DNA from 2 places in the Luteococcus sediminum genome. Region 1 is predicted to be linked to the other one. Evidence: riboswitches for the same ligand, from Rfam matches in the RefSeq annotation. Region 1 holds a riboswitch; the other holds the start of a gene.

Evidence for each region. A riboswitch is a leader RNA that binds a small molecule or an ion and turns the genes downstream of it on or off. The one in region 1 is predicted to bind FMN.
Region 2: another riboswitch for FMN. It lies ahead of ribD (bifunctional diaminohydroxyphosphoribosylaminopyrimidine deaminase/5-amino-6-(5-phosphoribosylamino)uracil reductase RibD); the one in region 1 lies ahead of ACYVKA_RS10190 (ABC transporter permease).

What each region holds. Positions count from the first base shown of each region.
Region 1 is NZ_BAAGQL010000018.1:107,034-111,827, forward strand. It holds gene hemE (uroporphyrinogen decarboxylase) at 99-1,145, shown strand; gene hemQ (hydrogen peroxide-dependent heme synthase) at 1,142-1,849, shown strand; FMN riboswitch at 1,890-2,012, shown strand; gene ACYVKA_RS10190 (ABC transporter permease) at 2,102-2,890, shown strand; gene ACYVKA_RS10195 (ABC transporter substrate-binding protein) at 2,887-3,942, shown strand; gene msrB (peptide-methionine (R)-S-oxide reductase MsrB) at 3,971-4,417, opposite strand; gene ACYVKA_RS10205 (DNA polymerase domain-containing protein) at 4,467-4,794, shown strand, end outside.
Region 2 is NZ_BAAGQL010000019.1:38,201-42,994, reverse strand. It holds gene ribB (3,4-dihydroxy-2-butanone-4-phosphate synthase) at 1-900, opposite strand, end outside; gene ACYVKA_RS10710 (riboflavin synthase) at 897-1,508, opposite strand; gene ribD (bifunctional diaminohydroxyphosphoribosylaminopyrimidine deaminase/5-amino-6-(5-phosphoribosylamino)uracil reductase RibD) at 1,509-2,537, opposite strand; FMN riboswitch at 2,665-2,795, opposite strand; gene ACYVKA_RS10700 (DUF3152 domain-containing protein) at 2,885-3,679, opposite strand; gene ACYVKA_RS10695 (O-methyltransferase) at 3,791-4,354, shown strand; gene ACYVKA_RS10690 (patatin-like phospholipase family protein) at 4,364-4,794, opposite strand, start outside.

The sequences.
Region 1 (4,794 bases):
CAGCCGCCCTGACAGGCTCGCCGCGTCCCCACCAGGCCTTCAGCCTGTGGCCCGTCGACGATGTGCCGTCCACTCATGGGTGTGGTTGAATCGAGCAGGTGAGCCACGCATCTGACCTCGTTGCTGCCGCTCGACGCGAACAGGGCGTACGGTTGCCCGTCTGGTTCATGCGTCAGGCTGGCCGATCCCTCCCTGAATACCGTGAACTGCGCAAGGGCACCAGCATGCTCCAGTCATGCATGGAGCCCGGGATGATCCACGAGATCACCTTGCAGCCGGTCCGTCGTCACCAGGTTGACGCGGCGATCTTCTTCTCCGACATCGTGCTGCCCCTCAAGGCCATGGGGGTGGACCTCGACATCGTCCCGGGCACCGGCCCGGTGGTCGCCAATCCCATTCGCACCCGCGCCGACCTCGACCAGATCGGCAGCCTCGATCCGGCCCAGGTGGGCTTCGTCACCGAATCGATCACCTCGATCGTCGACGAGCTCGGCGCCACGCCGCTGATCGGCTTTGCCGGCGCACCCTTCACCCTGGCCAGCTACCTCGTCGAGGGCGGCCCCTCGAAGGACCACTCCCGCACCAAGTCGATGATGGCCGGCGACCCAGAGTTGTGGGACGAGCTGTGCCGTTGCCTCGTGCAGATCTCCAGCACCTTCCTGCAGGTGCAGATTGATGCGGGCGCCAGCGCGGTGCAGCTCTTCGACTCCTGGGCCGGCGCCCTGGCCGAGCGCGACTACCGCGAACGTGTCCTGCCGCACAGCAGCCAGGTCCTCGGTTCGCTGACCGGTGGCGTGCCCACCATCCACTTCGGTGTCGGCACGGCCGAGCTGCTGCCCGCGATGGCCGAGGCGGGCAGTGATGTCGTCGGCGTCGACTGGCGCACGCCCCTGGATGTCGCCAGCCGACGCATCGGCCCGGACAAGGCTGTCCAGGGCAACCTCGACCCGGCCCTGCTGCTGGCCCCCTGGGAGGTGCTGGCCGAGCGCGTCCGCGAGGTCATCCGTGCCGGGGCCAAGGCCCCCGGCCACATCTTCAACCTGGGGCATGGAGTCCCGCCCACCACCGACCCGGGCGTGCTGACCCGGATCGTCGAGCTGGTCCACGAGGAAGCACCCACCATCCGCCAGGAGGCACAGGCATGAGCAAGTTCGACGCGATCAACCACGGCACCTACTACATGAACATCGCGGTCTTCCAGCGCACCACCCCGGTGCGCCCGGAGGCCGCTGCCGAGGCGATCGCGGCGGTGGAGAAGGCCTGTGAGGGCAAGGAGTTCACCATCCGTGGCTTCTACGACATCGCCGGTTTCCGCGCCGAGGCCGACCTGATGGTCTGGTGGTGGGCGCCCAGCTCCGACACCCTGCAGGACGCCTACCTCGCCTTCCGCGCCACCGAGCTGGGCCAGACCCTGGCGCCGGTCTGGTCCCAGATGGCCATCCACCGTGAGGCCGAGTTCAACAAGTCGCATGTCCCCAACTTCCTCCAGGGCGAGAAGGCCGAGGACTACCTGTGCGTCTACCCCTTCGTGCGCGACTCGGAGTGGTACCTGATGCCCGAGTACCAGCGTCGCGGCATGCTGCGCGAGCACGGCATGATGGCCAGCGAGTACAAGGACGTGCGGGCCAACACGATCGCCAGCTTCGCCCTGGGCGACTACGAGTGGATCCTCGCCTTCGAGGCGCCCGAGCTGCACCGCATCGTCGACCTGATGCGCGAGCTGCGCGCGGCCGACGCCCGCAAGCACATGCGCGAGGAACAGCCCTTCTTCACCGGCCGCCGTCGCGAGCTCGAGACCATCCTGGCCAGCTGGGGTACTCCCCACGAAGGTGGCTGCGCCTGCTGTTGAGGCAGGCACCCTGCGGGGCCGGTCCTATAATGGCCCCGCACGGCGTGTTCCGGGATCGGTGCAAGTCCGAGCCGGCGGTGACAGTCCGCGAACCATCCCCGTGATGGCCTGTCCGGTGCAATTCCGGAACCGACGGTGAAAGTCCGGATGGGAGGAGACACGCCTCGCGGCTGCGGCCGCATGCCCCGTCGAGACCCCTCGGCGTCCTCCCGTCATGCCACTGCACAGGCGGGATCGACGAGGGAGGCGCACGTGGGCACACACCGCACCACCCTGCGCACGATCACCGCGCCTGTGGTCTTGGGCCTGGTCCTGGTAGGTCTGTGGCAGCTCCTGGTGAACCGGGCCGGGTGGCCCGCCTTCGTGCTGCCGGCACCGGGAGACGTGCTGGTGCGGCTGGGCAACGACCTCTCCGGCCCCTTGTTGTGGCGCGCCCTGGGCCTGACCCTGATGGAGGCATTGGGGGGCTGTGCCGTGGGGCTGCTGGCGGGGATTCCGTTGGCCGTCGCCATCCACGAGTCCCGATGGTTCTCGGACGCCGTCAATCCCTTCCTGGGTGCCACTCAGGCGATCCCGGCAATTGCCCTGGCACCGCTGCTGGTGCTCTGGATCGGCTATGGCCTGCCCGCGGTGGTCCTGCTGTGCGCCCTGATGGTCTTCTTCCCGATCCTGGTCAGTGCCCTGCTCGGCCTGCGGCACGTCGACCCGGAGGTTGTCGACGCCGCCCGGATGGACGGCGCAGGCCGAGCCTCCCTGCTGGCCTTCATCGAGGGGCCGCTGGCCCTGCCCAGCGCGCTGGCCGGCCTGCGCAATGGCTTCACCCTGTCCATCACCGGCGCCGTGGTCGGGGAGATGGTGATGGGCGGCAACGGCATGGGCCAGCTGCTGACCGTCCAGCGCGACCAGGTGGACACCGTCGGCATGTTCTCCACCCTGTTCGCCCTGTGCACCGTCGCCTCGACGATCTATTCCCTGATCCGCCACTTCGAGCGCAGCCTGCGCCTCGAGGACTCCCGCCCCCTGCGAAAGGCCTCCCGATGACCAGCCTGTCCCGCCGAACCCTGCTCACCCTGGGCGGTGCCTGCCTCGCCACGACTGCCTGCAACGGCACCGCCGTGCAGAAGGCCACCTCTTCGGCCACGGCCTCATCGTCCGGGTCGCCGTCCACGGGGGCAGCGCGGCTCGGGAAGGCCGTGATCGGCTTGACCTACATCCCCAACATCCAGTTCGCCCCCTTCTACTGGGCAGCCACCAAGGGGCTGTACAGCCAGGCGGGCGTCGACGCGAGCCTGCGCCACCACGGTGCCAGCGAGGGGCTGTTCAACGCCCTCAGCTCCGGGCAGGAGCAGTTCGCCATCGCCGGCGGCGATGAGGTGCTCCAGGCCAACAGCGAAGGAATGGACCTGGTGACCGTCGCCGGTTTCTACCGCGCCTACCCGGTGGTGGTGATCGTGCCCAAGGACTCACCGATCACCACCCTCGAGCAGCTCAAGGGCCACACCATCGGAGTTCCCGGCAAGTTCGGCGAGACCTGGTACGGCCTCCAGCTTGCCCTGCACCAGGCCTCGCTCACCGAGAAGGACGTCACCATCCAGCAGATCGGCTACACCCAGCAGGCGGCCCTGGCCACCGGCAAGGTCGACGCCATCATGGGTTTTGCCAACAACGACATGGTGCAGTTCGAGGGCGCCGGGGTGCCGGTGCGCGCCATCGGCCTGGGCGACGAGATCCCCCTGGTGAGCACCAGCATCGTCACCAGCCGCGCCGTGCTGGCCGAACGACCCGACATGGTGCGGGCGGTCTGCCGGGCCAGCGTCAAGGGCATCCAGGCCGTCGTCGACGACCCCGCGGCTGCGATCCAGGTCTCCACCCGGCACGTGCCCGGACTCGAGGCGGCAGCCGCCCAGAAGTCTGCGGCCGCCACCCTCGAGGCCAGCATCCCGCTGTGGAATGGAGACCAGCAGCGGCCCGACGGACTGCTCACCGAGTCGCGCTTCGTGGCGATGGAGAAGTTCATGCGTACCGCGGGCCTGCTCACCAAGCCGGTGGACGCCCGTCACACGGTCGATGCCTCCGTGATGGGCCAGTCCTGAAACGACAGCGGCTCAGGACCGGGCAGCATCAGGACTGGGTCGGTTCCAGGGTCAGGCAGACCGAGTTGATGCAGTAGCGCAGGTCGGTGGGGGTGTCATAGCCCTCACCCTCGAAGACGTGGCCAAGATGGGAGTCGCACGCGGCGCAACGCACCTCGACGCGCGGGCGTCCGGGGATGGACCCGTCTCGCAGATAACGGACCCGCTCCTCGGCCAAGGGAGCGAAGAAGCTCGGCCAGCCGCAGTGCGACCCGAACTTCTCGGTGCTGCGGAACAGTTCAGTGCCGCAGCCACGGCAGCTGTAGACGCCTTCGGTGGTGGTGTCGGTGTACTCACCCGTGAAGGGGCGCTCGGTGCCCGACTGGCGCAGCACCTGGTATTCCAGGTCGTTGAGCTGGGATCGCCATTCGGCATCGCTCTTGACGATGCGCTCGATGCTGGGAAGGGTCACGGATTCGTTCTGCTCATCGGCCATGGCTCGAATGTACCCGGCCACACCAGAGCCTCCGGATAGTCTTGGCGGCATGCCGAGCACCGCCATCGAGCTGGACGCAGACGGCGTCGCCGTGCGCCTGTCGAGCCCGGACAAGCCCTATTTCCCCGAGCTGGGGCTCACCAAGCTCCACGTGGCCAACTACGTGCAGTCCGTCGGTGAGGGTCTGCTCGCAGCCCTGCGGAACCGGCCGACGACCCTGGAGCGGTGGCCCGGGGGAGTGCAGCCCGGTGCCACCATCACCAGCCGTGCGGGACGCGGAGCCGCCTTCTACCAGAAGAAGGCACCTTTCTCGATGCCGGAGCACGTGCAGACGGCGACGGTGACCTATCCCTCGGGGCGCACCGCGCAGCAGGTGA
Region 2 (4,794 bases), on a different contig from region 1:
CTTGTTCAGCAGGCCCACCCCGCGGCCCTCGTGCCCGCGCAGGTAGACCAGCACGCCGGGTTCGTCGGCCAGCAACTGCTGCGCACGGCGCAGCTGTGGCCCGCAGTCGCAGCGCAGCGAGCCCAGCGCGTCGCCGGTCAGGCACTCCGAGTGCACCCGGACCAGGTTGGCCTCGCCCAGCCCATGGGGGCTGACCATGGCGAGGTGCTCGGCACCGGTGACCAGGTCGCGGAAGCCGATCGTCTCGAAGCGTCCGGCCTCGGTGGGCACCCCGGTGCGGGCCACCTCCTCCACGCGGTCGTGCAGCTGGCGCCAGGCCGCCAGGTCGGCGATGGTGACCACGGGCAGGCCCTCGCGGGCGCCGAGCTCCAGCACCGCGTCGGTGCGCATCATGGTGCCGTCGTCATGCACCAGCTCACCAATCACGCCGACCGGGCAGAGCCCGGCCAGCCGGCACAGGTCGACGGTCGCCTCGGTGTGGCCGCGGCGGGTCAGCACTCCCCCGTCGCGGGCCCGCAGCGGCACCACGTGGCCGGGGCGGTTGAAGTCGGCGGGCGTGGCGTCTGGATCGGCCAGCAGCCGCACCGTGGTGGCGCGGTCGTGGGCGCTGATGCCGGTGGTGGTGCCCTCGGCGGCATCGACGGTGATGGTGTAGGCGGTGCGCAGGCTGTCCTGGTTCTGCTGCACCATCATCGGCAGCTCCAACCGGTCGGCCCACTGCTCCGGCATCGGGGCGCACAGGTAGCCGGAGCTGTGCCGGATCGTCCAGGCGGTCCACGCGTCGGTGAGCGTCTGGCCGGCGACGATCACGTCGCCCTCGTTCTCCCGGTCGACGTCGTCGAGCACCAACACGGGCCGGCCCTCGCGCATCGCCTGCAGCGCCTCCTCGATGGTGTTCATGCCTGCTCTCCCGCCACGACGCCGGCCACCAACATCTTCTCGACATACTTGGCCAGCACGTCCACCTCGAGGTTCACCAGGTCGCCCACCTGCCGGCTGCCCAGCGTGGTCATCTCCAGCGTGGTGGGAATCAGCGAGACCTCGAAGAAGCCCTCGCCGACTGCGCTCACGGTCAGCGAGACCCCGTCGACGGTGATGGACCCCTTCTCCACCACATAGCGCGCCAGGGCGGCGGGCAGCTCGAAGCGCACCACCTCCCAGCGCTCGCCGGGGGTCCGCTGCAGCAGCCGGGCGGTGCCGTCGACATGTCCCTGCACGACGTGGCCACCGAAGCGGCCATTGGCGGCCATGGCGCGCTCCAGGTTCACCGGGGATCCCTCCACGAGTTCACCCAGGCTGGAGCGGCGCAGGCTCTCGGCCATCACGTCGACACTGAAGGTGGCCTCGTCGTGCTCGACGACGGTCAGGCAGACGCCATTGCAGCTGATCGAGGCGCCGTGGGTGGCGTCGCTGACCACCAGCGGGCCGCGGATGCGCAACACGGCCGATTCGGCGCCGTGCTCGATGGACTCGACCCTGCCGAGCTCCTCGACGATTCCGGTGAACATTCACTTCTCCTTGGTGGTGTTGAGCGGGTTGAGGATGAGGGCGAGGTCGTCGCCGTGGTGCTCGACCTCGACCAGACGCAGCCGGTCGATGTCGGCGATGGTGCTGATGCCGAGGTCGGCGACGGCGGCCGGTCCCGCGCCCAGCAGGGCCGGGGCCAGGCAGCAGACCACCTCGTCGACGAGGCCGGCACGCCACCAGGCGGCGGCCAGGGTGGGTCCGCCTTCCAGCCAGAGGTGGTGGATCCCCTGCGCGGCAAGGCTTTCCAGCGTCGCGCGGGGGTCGCTGCCGGGCAGTTGCAGGAAGCGGCCGTCGTTGCCGCGAACCCGTGCGGAGGCGGGCACCGGGCGGTCACCGACCACGACACGCAGCGGCTGGCGCTCGGCTGGCTGGTCGGCGGCGTCCCGGACGGTCAGGCGCGGGTCGTCGGCCAGCACGGTGCCGGTGCCGACGACGATCGCCCCGCACCGGGCCCGGCGGGCATTCATCGCCCGGCGCATCGGCTCGCCGGTGATCCACTGACTGGTGCCGTCGGCGGCGGCGCTGCGACCGTCGAGGGTGGCGGCGAACTTCCAGGTGACGAAAGGACGGCCGGCGCCACGGGAGAAGGTCCATGTGGCATTGACCGCCCGGGCCTCGTCGGCGAGCAGCCCGCCGCGGACCGGCACCCCTGCCGCAGCCAGGGTGGCGGCCCCGCCACTCGCCTCGGGCGTCGGGTCGGCCTGGGCGTAGACGACCTCCGCGATATCGGCCGCGAGCAGTGCTTGGACGCAGGGGCCGGTGCGGCCAGTGTGGTTGCACGGTTCCAGCGTGACCACTGCCGTCCCCCCACGGGCGGCCTCGCCTGCGGCTGCCAGCGCCACCACCTCGGCGTGGGCGGTGCCGGCTCCCTTGTGCCAGCCCTCGCCGACCACGTCGCCGTGCGCATCGAGGATGACGCAGCCGACGCGGGGGTTCGGATCGGCCTCGAGGCCGTGCTGGGCGAGCTCGAGGGCACGCTGCATAGCGGTGGCCTCGGCTGTGGTCTGCATCATCTGCTCCCGGTCGGTCGACACTGTCGGTGCACCGGGGCGGGCGGGCATCAGCGGATGCGCCGCCGGCGTGCCCGGCCACTGGCCGCGCACGTCCTGGGCAGCCCGACGACGACGCCTGGCTGCTCCACGTGTTTCCTCCCATCCGGACTTTCACCGTCGGTCCTGGAATTGCACCAGCTCAGCCGATCGCTGGCTGCGATCGGGTCGCGGACTGTCACCGCCGGTTCGGACTTGCACCGACCCCGGAACACGTTGGGGCCATTGTGCCACGGCACCCGGGCAGGACGAGCCGGGGTCCGTGCGGCGACCGGGCATCCTGCGTGGCAACCCAGCACAGGCGAAACTCACTTGGGGTCGAGCGAGGGCCAGGCATTGGGCCGGCACCCGTCCAGCCCCTTGCTCTGCTGCATCATCACCGGCGCATTGGCCCCGGCCTTGGGGCATCCCAGGTGCCCCTTGCCGATGGAGTGCCCCACCTCATGGTTCAGCTGGTAGGCGCGGTACTCGTCCACGTCGTCGAAGGTGGGCGTCATGTAGAGCCAGCGGTCGGTGTTCAGGATCACCTTGGTGCCGGCCCGGCAGCTCCAGGTCATCCGGATGTCCAGGGGGCACATCTTCTGCGCGGTGCCCGGGGTGGCCAGGTAGATCGTGAACTTCGCACGAGCCGGATCGGTGACCAGGCGGAAGGAGTTCCCCTGGTGCCCCAGCCAGCCACGGGGATCGTTCAGGATGGCACTCACCTGGCGGGCGGCCTGGTCGACGCCGATGCCGCTGCCATCCTCGGCCCGCACCACGTAGTCATGAACTGCGACGGTCTTGCGGGGCGGTTCGACGGTGAGCGTCGAGTTGCGCCACGTCCCCTTGCCGGTGATGCCGCTGCGACGGATGCCGTCGGTGCCGGCCGGGGCGTCGTCGGCGGCATCGGACGAGGCCGACGGGCTGCTGGTCGGACGTGAGCTGGCCGACGCAGGCGTGCTGCTGGGCGAGGGGACCGCCGGAGACGTCCGGTCATCCGGGTCGGCACGACAACTGCGCAGACTGGCCATGCCGACCAGCAGGAGCAGCAGGGCCAAGGACGCGGCCTTGAGGCGCCGTCCACGCAGGGTCAACCGCGTCGGGGCGAGGATTGGCTCACTCACGGGACCAGCCTAGGTCTCAGGGGACGCGCACGGAGTTGCAGCGCCGAGGACCCGGCCATCTCACTTGGCGAGCCACCCCTTTGACTTGATGGACTCTGCGAGACTGGCGCCGTGAGCACCGCAACCGAGATCCCGCCCCTGGTCAGCAAGGCGCTGAGCCAGTGCCTGCGCACAGGATGGTTGCACACCACCCGAAACGAGACCGGTCGTCTACTGGCCACCCTGGCGGCCAGTCGCACCGGCACCGTCGCAGGCGTCTCCACCGGCAGCAGCACCGGGGTGGCCTGGTTGCGCAGCGGAGCCAGCGAGGCCACGCGCGTGGTCTGTGTGGAGTCAGACCCCCGGCGTGCCGCCCAGGCCCGTGAGATCCTGTTCGGCAGCGACATCGAGGTGCTCGACGGCGACTGTGAGCAGTTGCGCTGTCGGGCTCCCTTCTCCCTGCTCTACATGAACCGCGCCACGGCGCAGGTACTGAGCCGTGACCTGGCCCACGAACTGGTCGAGACCGGCGGGCTGGTGTTGATCGACGATCTCGAGGAGGACCCCTTCCGCGACAACGTCCCCGGCGTGCACGTCGACCCGCTCCTGGAGGGGTGGCTCACCGACGAGCGCTTCACCTCCACCGAGAGCCAGCTGGCCCCCGACCTGACGGTCGTGATCGCCACCCGGACCTGAAGCGCGCGGTCAGCGCCCCAGGAAGTCCTCCCAGCGCGGCACCTCCCGACGAGCCTGGGCCATGCCCAGCCGGTGCGCCTCCCGCAGCCGGTCGATGCGCCGCTCCTGGTTGACGATCTGCATGTGGGTGGGGCGGAAGACGTAGGCCCTGCCCCTGGCCTCCAGCTCGGCCAGTTCGTCGAGCACCCGGTTGTAGTTCTCGGCACGCTCCAGAAGGCCCCGCGCGATCTGGGGGTAGCGGCGAAAGAGCACGTCATAGGCGTGCGGCAGGCGCGACGGAGCCTTGCGGTAGCCGGCCGGGCGGGTGAGGACGACGAAGAACTTCTCGTAGCCCGCAGCCTTGGCAGCGTCCAGGGCGATGCCCCCATTGGGGCCCAGTGCACCGTCACACCAGGGTTCGCCGTCGATCTGGATGATCGGCATCAGTCCGGGCATGGTGG